Regions from separate parts of the Amycolatopsis sp. NPDC049868 genome, predicted to be linked through region 1. Evidence: riboswitches for the same ligand, from Rfam matches in the RefSeq annotation. Region 1 holds a riboswitch; the other holds the start of a gene.
What was found. Region 1 has a riboswitch for cobalamin ahead of ACIBTM_RS28895 (prenyltransferase/squalene oxidase repeat-containing protein). Riboswitches for the same ligand answer to the same signal wherever they lie in the genome.

Region 1 (3,400 bases):
AGGGCCCGGCGACGTCCGACTTCGCGAATTCGGCGACGAGCACGAGTTTCGCGAGCGGTTCGGCGTACGACGCCTCAGCCTGCTCGTACGGCGCTCCGTGAGCGTAGGCCCGCACGGCCTCCGGCTTCAGCAGGAACTGCGAAGCGCGGGCGACCGCGTCCGGCTGCTGGTCCAGCGCCCGTAAGGCCAGCACCAGATCGGCGGTGGCGTCGTAGTCGACGTAGGTCTTGCCGTCCTCGGTGACCTCGACGTGGTCGCCGCCGACGAGCCGGTTCGTCAGGTAGGCGCCGAGGCGGGCCGCCGGTGTCGCGTCGGCGGGGATGGTGATCGTCGTCGCCGCCGTCGACACCCGGGCGCCGGTGGACGCCCTGGGCGTGACGAACTTCTTGGGTTTCGGCGCCGTGGTCTTCGGAGCGGGTTTGTGCGGCTGCGTCGTAGGAGCCGGGGTTCCCGGGACGCCCGTGGTCGGTGGCGGACCGTCGCCCTTCGCGAGCGAGTAGAAGCCGACCTGGGACAACCCGAGCGAAGCCTGGGCACTCGCGCGGATCCAGGTGTCGAGGCCGGTGATACCGGAGGAACGCGCGGCCTCGTAGGAAGCCGGGTCGTAGGCGATCGCGCCGAGCTCGCCCGCGAGCTTGTTCCCGGAGTCGGCCGCGGCGTTCGCCTGCGCGGATTTGAGGTACCGCACACCCTTGTCCACCGCCGCGTCCGCGCCGCCGGCGTCGACGAGCCCTTGGACGATCAGGCCGGTGCTGTTGGTGTTCGGCGCCTCGGTGCCGACACCACCGCCCCAGCCTCCGCCGGACGCCTGGTTCGCCTTGAGCCAGGAGACGGTCTTGGCGATCGGGGCGTCGAGACCGGCCGCGCCCGCCTTCTTCGCGGCCAGCATCGCCGAGAGGGCGAGGCCGGTGGCGTCACCGTCGGTCGGGGACAGGCCGAGCGGCTTGCCCTCGTCGCAGGTCGAGATCTTGCGGCCGTCCGGGGTGACGTGGTCGCCGGTCTCCTTCGTCGGGATGGAGGAGAAAAGGACGCGGAAGTAGCCCTCGGAACACTGCTGGGTCAGCAGCTTGTCGATGGCGAGCCGGTCGTTCACGCCCGCGGCGGCGAGGCCGATCACCCCGAGCGCCTGACCGAACATGTTCGCGTTGTTGCTCACCGCGTCGGCGAGCGCGGGATCCTTGGCGTAATCGCTGATCCGGCCCTTGTCGGGGCCCTTGCGCATGATCGCGCCCTGGGTCTCGGCGACCAGGTCGTAGCCGTCGAAGTTCCTGGGGTTCCGGCCGGAGACCTGCGCGGCGACCAGCGTCTTCGCCAAGGCGCCGCCGACGATGATCTTGTCGTACCCGGCGCCGGGAGCGAGCCCGTCCCAGGTGAAGTAGTCGGTGGCGTGGCCCTGGTCGTCGAGGAACTTCACGATCGGCTCGGCCCCCGTGCCTTCGCCCGCGGCGTACATCGCGAAGAGCACGTCGAGCATCAGGCCGTGGTCGGGCAGTGAGCCGCCGTTGGGGTTCTCGAGTGTGCCGTCCGGCTTCAGCTTCGTCGCGAGCCAGCGGGAATTCACCTTCGCCGCGCCTGGATCATTCGCGGCCGTCGCCGTCCCGCTGAGCGGTGCGGCGATCATGGCGACGCTGACGGCGAACGCCGACGCGGCCAGGTACCCGCGGCGCATGACTCCTCCTTGCGGTACGACGGAGGACAGCGCGGGACGCCGCAGTCACCCCTGTTTATCGCGACAGTGGTTCGGACTCTCTTGTTCGTTCATCCGCCCGTTCGGTATCCCGGCTCGCCCTGCGAAGGGCCCACGGTTGCGCGACAGCGCCGGATTTCGACCGGCTTCCCCGTCACGGGCGGCGGTGTTCAGTTGTCGAGCCAGCCGAGGTTAACACCCGATCACCTCCGGCAGGCACCGCTGACCAGGTCGGTCACCAGGATCACATCGGCATCCGGCACCCGGCGGTGTCCGGCACTCGCACGGGGTGAGAGTCTTCTCCTCGTCCGATTCAGCGCGGTCGTGGGGGAAGTCCGGTGAGAGTCCGGCGCTGTCCCGCAACGGTGTGCCTTCCAGGCGAGCCCGGTCACCCACGTCGCGCGGTGTCACCGACTCCTGTCGTGGAAATGCGGGAAAGGGTTCTCATGAGACGTTTGGTTTTCGCTGTCGCCCTGCTGTGCGGTATCGGGCTGGTCGCCGCCCCGGCGGCGGCCGCGGCCACCCGGGACAAGGCGGACGCCGCCGCGGGCTGGCTCGCCAGGCAGATGACCGACGGGGAACGGTTCGAGGCCGACTTCGGCGGCCAGAAGTTCCCGGACCAGGGCCTGACGATCGACGCGATCTTCGCGTTCGCCGCGGCCGGGGTGTCGGACACGAACGCGGGCAAGGCGATCGACTGGCTGGCGAAGCCGGAGATCACCACCGGCTACGTCGGCGGTGGCACCGAGTCCTACGCGGGCGCGCACGCCAAACTGATGCTCGCCGCGCAGATCCGGGACAAGAACCCGGCGTCGTTCGGCGGTGTCGACCTGAAGGCGGGCCTGCTTTCGCTGCTCACGCCGTCCGGCCGGTTCTCCGACCGGTCCGAGTACGGCGACTACTCCAACGCGCTCTCGCAGTCGCTCGCCCTGCTGGCGCTGGACCGCACGCCCGAGGGCGCCCCCGCGCCCGCCGTGACGTTCCTCGCGGGAACCCAGTGCGCGGACGGCGGTTTCCCGCTGAACTTCGGCGAAGCGACGTGCACGAGCGACGTCGACGCGACCGCGACGGTCGTGCAGGCCTTGCGCGCCACCGGCGACCCGGTGAACGCCGGCGAGGGCACCTCGTGGCTGGTCACGAAGCAGCACGCGAACGGCGGCTTCGGCGTCGGCACGAACGCGCCCAACGCCAACAGCACCGGCCTCGCCGCGGAAGCGCTGGCCGGCCACCGTCCCGCCGCCGCGATCAAGGCGCGGGAATTCCTGCGGTCGCTGCAGACCGGCTGCGCCGGCGCCGAGGCGGACCGCGGCGCGATCGCCTACGACGCCACGGGCCTGAACCCGTCGACCGCCCCGCGCGCGACCGCGCAGGCGATCCTCGGCCTGGCCAGGGTTCCGCTGAGCGACCTGCACGGCGGTGGCCGTCCGCAGGCCCCGGTGCTCGCCTGCCCGTGACGTGAGACCACGGGTGGTTCAGCGGAGTCGCCCGATCACCGCTGCCAGCTCGTCGAGACGCTCCAAGGTTTCGGCTTCCGGCAACGTGGGCAGGATGAGTGAGACCTCGTCGGCCCCCGCGTCCGCGAGGCGCCGCAACAGCCCGGGATCGGCCGGAGCGCCGAACACACTGATCCGGACGTCTTCACGCCCTTGATCGGCGAGCCAGGACCGGACGCGGCGCAATTCCTCCGGCGGTGTCACGGAATGGGGAAGCCAG
Region 2 (3,400 bases), on a different contig from region 1:
CTCGTGAGTGATCTGGGTCGTTCCGACGACCCAGATCACTCACGACCCCCAACTTCCGAAGTGAGCCTCCATGACCACCTTTGACGCCTCCACCGACGCCACGGGCCTCGGTGAGATCGAAGTCGGCGCCGCCCGCATCAACGTCGACGACAAGCGGATGATCAACGCCCGCGCCGACGTCAACCAGCTGCTGCCGATGAAGTACACCTGGGCGTGGGAGAAGTACCTCGCCGGCTGCAACAACCACTGGATGCCGACCGAGGTCGCCATGCAGGCCGACATCGCGCTGTGGAAGTCGCCCGACGGCCTCACCGAGGACGAGCGCACCATGCTCAAGCGCAACCTCGGCTTCTTCGCCACCGCGGAATCGCTGGTGGCCAACAACATCGTGCTCGCGGTGTACCGGCAGATCACCAACCCCGAATGCCGCCAGTACCTGCTGCGCCAGGCGTTCGAGGAGGCCGTGCACACGCACACCTTCCAGTACATCTGCGAGAGCCTCGGCCTGGTCGAGGGCGAGCTGTTCAACATGTACCGCGAAGTTCCGTCCATTTCGGACAAGGACACGTGGGCGCTGAAGTACACGCAGAACCTGGAGAACCCGGACTTCGAGACCGGCACCCCGGAAGCCGACCAGAACTTCCTGCGTGACCTCGTCGCGTTCTACGTGATCTTCGAGGGCATGTGGTTCTACACCGGCTTCGCGCAGATCCTGTCGCTCGGCCGCCGGAACAAGATGGTCGGCATCGCCGAGCAGTACCAGTACATCCTGCGCGACGAGTCGATCCACCTGAACTTCGGCATCGACTGCATCAACCAGATCAAGATCGAGAACCCGCACCTGTGGACCGAGGAGTTCCAGGCCGAGGTCCGCACCATGCTGACCGAGGCTTGCGAACTCGAGGTCGCCTACGCCCGCGACACCATGCCGCGCGGCATGCTCGGGCTGTCGGCCGAGCTGATCGAGCAGTACATGCACTTCATCACCGACCGGCGGGCGCAGCAGATCGGTCTCGCGCCGATCTTCGGCGAGACGGAGAACCCGTTCCCGTGGATGTCGGAGGCGATGGACCTCAAGAAGGAGAAGAACTTCTTCGAGACCCGCGTCATCGAGTACCAGTCCGGTGGCGCCCTCGACTGGGACTGATCCCCCGTCCGTAGTACATGAAGGCCCCCTTCCTTGCGCCTAGGTACAGGAAGGGGGCCTTCATGTACTTCTACTTCGCGGTACGCTCCAAGGTGCTACTGGTTCGCCCGACCTCCCAGGCCGGGTGAGGTAACAGGGAACCCGGTGCGAATCCGGGACTGCCCCGCAGCGGTATGTGGGAACGAAAGCCGTCACCGTGCGAGACACGGTAAAGCACTGGGACATGGCGCCCCGGGAAGCGACGGCCGGTAGGAGCGAGCGAGTCGCCCACGAGTCCGAAGACCTGCCCGTGGTACGCGCGCCGACGGCGTGCGTGAGTCCGGGCCTCGTGGGATGGGCACGACCGAACGGCGGTCACTCCTGCGCGCGCTCCGGGCTCCGACGACAAGCTCGCGAGGAGAGAGCTGTGACCGAAATCGGCACGACAGTGCTGGGCTACCCCCGGATCGGACCGGACCGGGAACTCAAGCGTTCACTCGAACGCTACTGGGCGGGCAAGATCGACGAGGCCGAATTGCTCGGCACCGGCCGCGCGCTGCGCACCCGCACCTGGCGAGAGCTCAAGGACGCGGGGCTGGACTCCGTCCCCTCCAACACGTTCTCCCATTACGACCAGGTGCTCGACACCACCGAGCTGTTCGGAGCGCTGCCGGAACGCTTCACCACGCTCGGCCTCTCATCGCTCGACACCTACTTCGCCGCCGCACGCGGGGTGCAGGACGCGCCGGCGATGGAGATGACGAAGTGGTTCGACACGAACTACCACTACATCGTCCCCGAGCTCGGCCCGGACACGAGGTTCTCGCTCACCGGCACCAAGCCGCTCGACGAGTACCGCGAAGCCCGCGCGATCGGCGTCGAGACCCGGCCGGTACTGGTGGGCCCGGTGACGTTCCTACTGCTCGCGAAGCCGGCCGAGGCCGCGCCGGAGGGCTTCCGCCCACTGGAGCTGCTCGACAACCTTCTCGACGGTTACGTCGAACTACTGCGGCGTCTGCACGACGAAGGCGTCGAGTGGGTGCAGTTCGACGAGCCCGCCTTCGCCGCGGATCGCAGCGAGCGGGAACTCAACGCGCTCATCCGCGCCTACCACCGGCTCGCGAAGGAGACCGTGCGGCCGAAGATCCTGGTCGCCGGGTACTTCGGCGGGCTCGGGCGCGGCCTCGGCGTGCTCGCCCGCTCCCCGATCGACGCCATCGCGGTCGACCTCGTCACCGATGAGTCCTTTGTGGACTCCGTCGCCACCGAACCCGCCTTGCGGGACAAGGAGGTTCTGGCCGGCGTCGTGGACGGGCGCAACGTCTGGCGCACCGACCCGACCCGCGCGCTCAGCCGGGCGGCGACGTTGCTCGGCACCGCGAAATCGGTCAGCGTGTCGACGTCCTGCTCATTGCTTCACGTGCCCTACGACGTCGAGCGGGAAGACGGGCTCCACCCGCGTCTCAAGGGCTGGCTCGCTTTCGCCAGGCAGAAGGTCGACGAGGTAGTCCTGCTCGGGCGCGCGCTGCAGGAAGAGGGCATCGACCTTTCAGCCGCTCGTGCCGCGGCCACGGATCGTGCGACGGCGGCCGACCTGGCCGACAGCGGGGTACGCGCGCGGCTGGAAGCGTTGCGGCCGGAGGACACCATCCGCTCCCCCTATGCCCGGCGCGCGACGGCTCAGCAGGCCGCGCTGAAGCTGCCGCCGTTGCCGAGCACGACGATCGGCTCGTTCCCGCAGACCACCGACGTCCGCAAGGCGCGGGCCGCGCACAAGGCGGGTTCGCTGGACGACGCGGGCTACGAAGCCGCGATGAAGGCGGAGATCGAGCGCGTCATCAGGCTCCAGGAAGACCTCGGCCTCGACGTGCTGGTGCACGGTGAGCCAGAACGCAACGACATGGTGCAGTACTTCGCCGAGCGGCTGGCCGGTTTCGCGGCCACCGACTTCGGCTGGGTGCAATCCTACGGTTCGCGCTGCGTCCGGCCGCCGATCCTGTACGGCGACGTCTCACGTCCGGAGCCGATGACGGTCGAGTGGGCACGCTACGCGCAGAGCCTCACCGGCAAACCCGTCAAGGGCATGCTGACCGGGCCGGTGACGATCCTCGCGTGGTCGTTCGTCCGCGACGATCAGCCGCTGGGCGAGACCGCCCGTCAGGTGGCGCTGGCCATCCGCGACGAGGTGCACGACCTGCAGGAGGCGGGTATCCGCGTGATCCAGGTCGACGAGCCGGCGCTGCGGGAGCTCCTCCCCCTGCGCGCGGCGGCGCA

Region 2: it holds a riboswitch for cobalamin, as region 1 does, so the genes downstream of both, metE (5-methyltetrahydropteroyltriglutamate--homocysteine S-methyltransferase) here and ACIBTM_RS28895 (prenyltransferase/squalene oxidase repeat-containing protein) in region 1, are expected to answer to the same signal.

What each region holds. Positions count from the first base shown of each region.
Region 1 is NZ_JBITKV010000007.1:399,097-402,496, reverse strand. Features, by position in the region: gene ACIBTM_RS28900 (hypothetical protein) at 1-1,669, opposite strand, end outside; cobalamin riboswitch at 1,773-1,839, opposite strand; cobalamin riboswitch at 1,975-2,102, shown strand; gene ACIBTM_RS28895 (prenyltransferase/squalene oxidase repeat-containing protein) at 2,134-3,141, shown strand; gene ACIBTM_RS28890 (LLM class F420-dependent oxidoreductase) at 3,160-3,400, opposite strand, start outside.
Region 2 is NZ_JBITKV010000001.1:1,398,179-1,401,578, forward strand. Features, by position in the region: gene ACIBTM_RS06685 (ribonucleotide-diphosphate reductase subunit beta) at 71-1,147, shown strand; cobalamin riboswitch at 1,230-1,453, shown strand; gene metE (5-methyltetrahydropteroyltriglutamate--homocysteine S-methyltransferase) at 1,554-3,400, shown strand, end outside.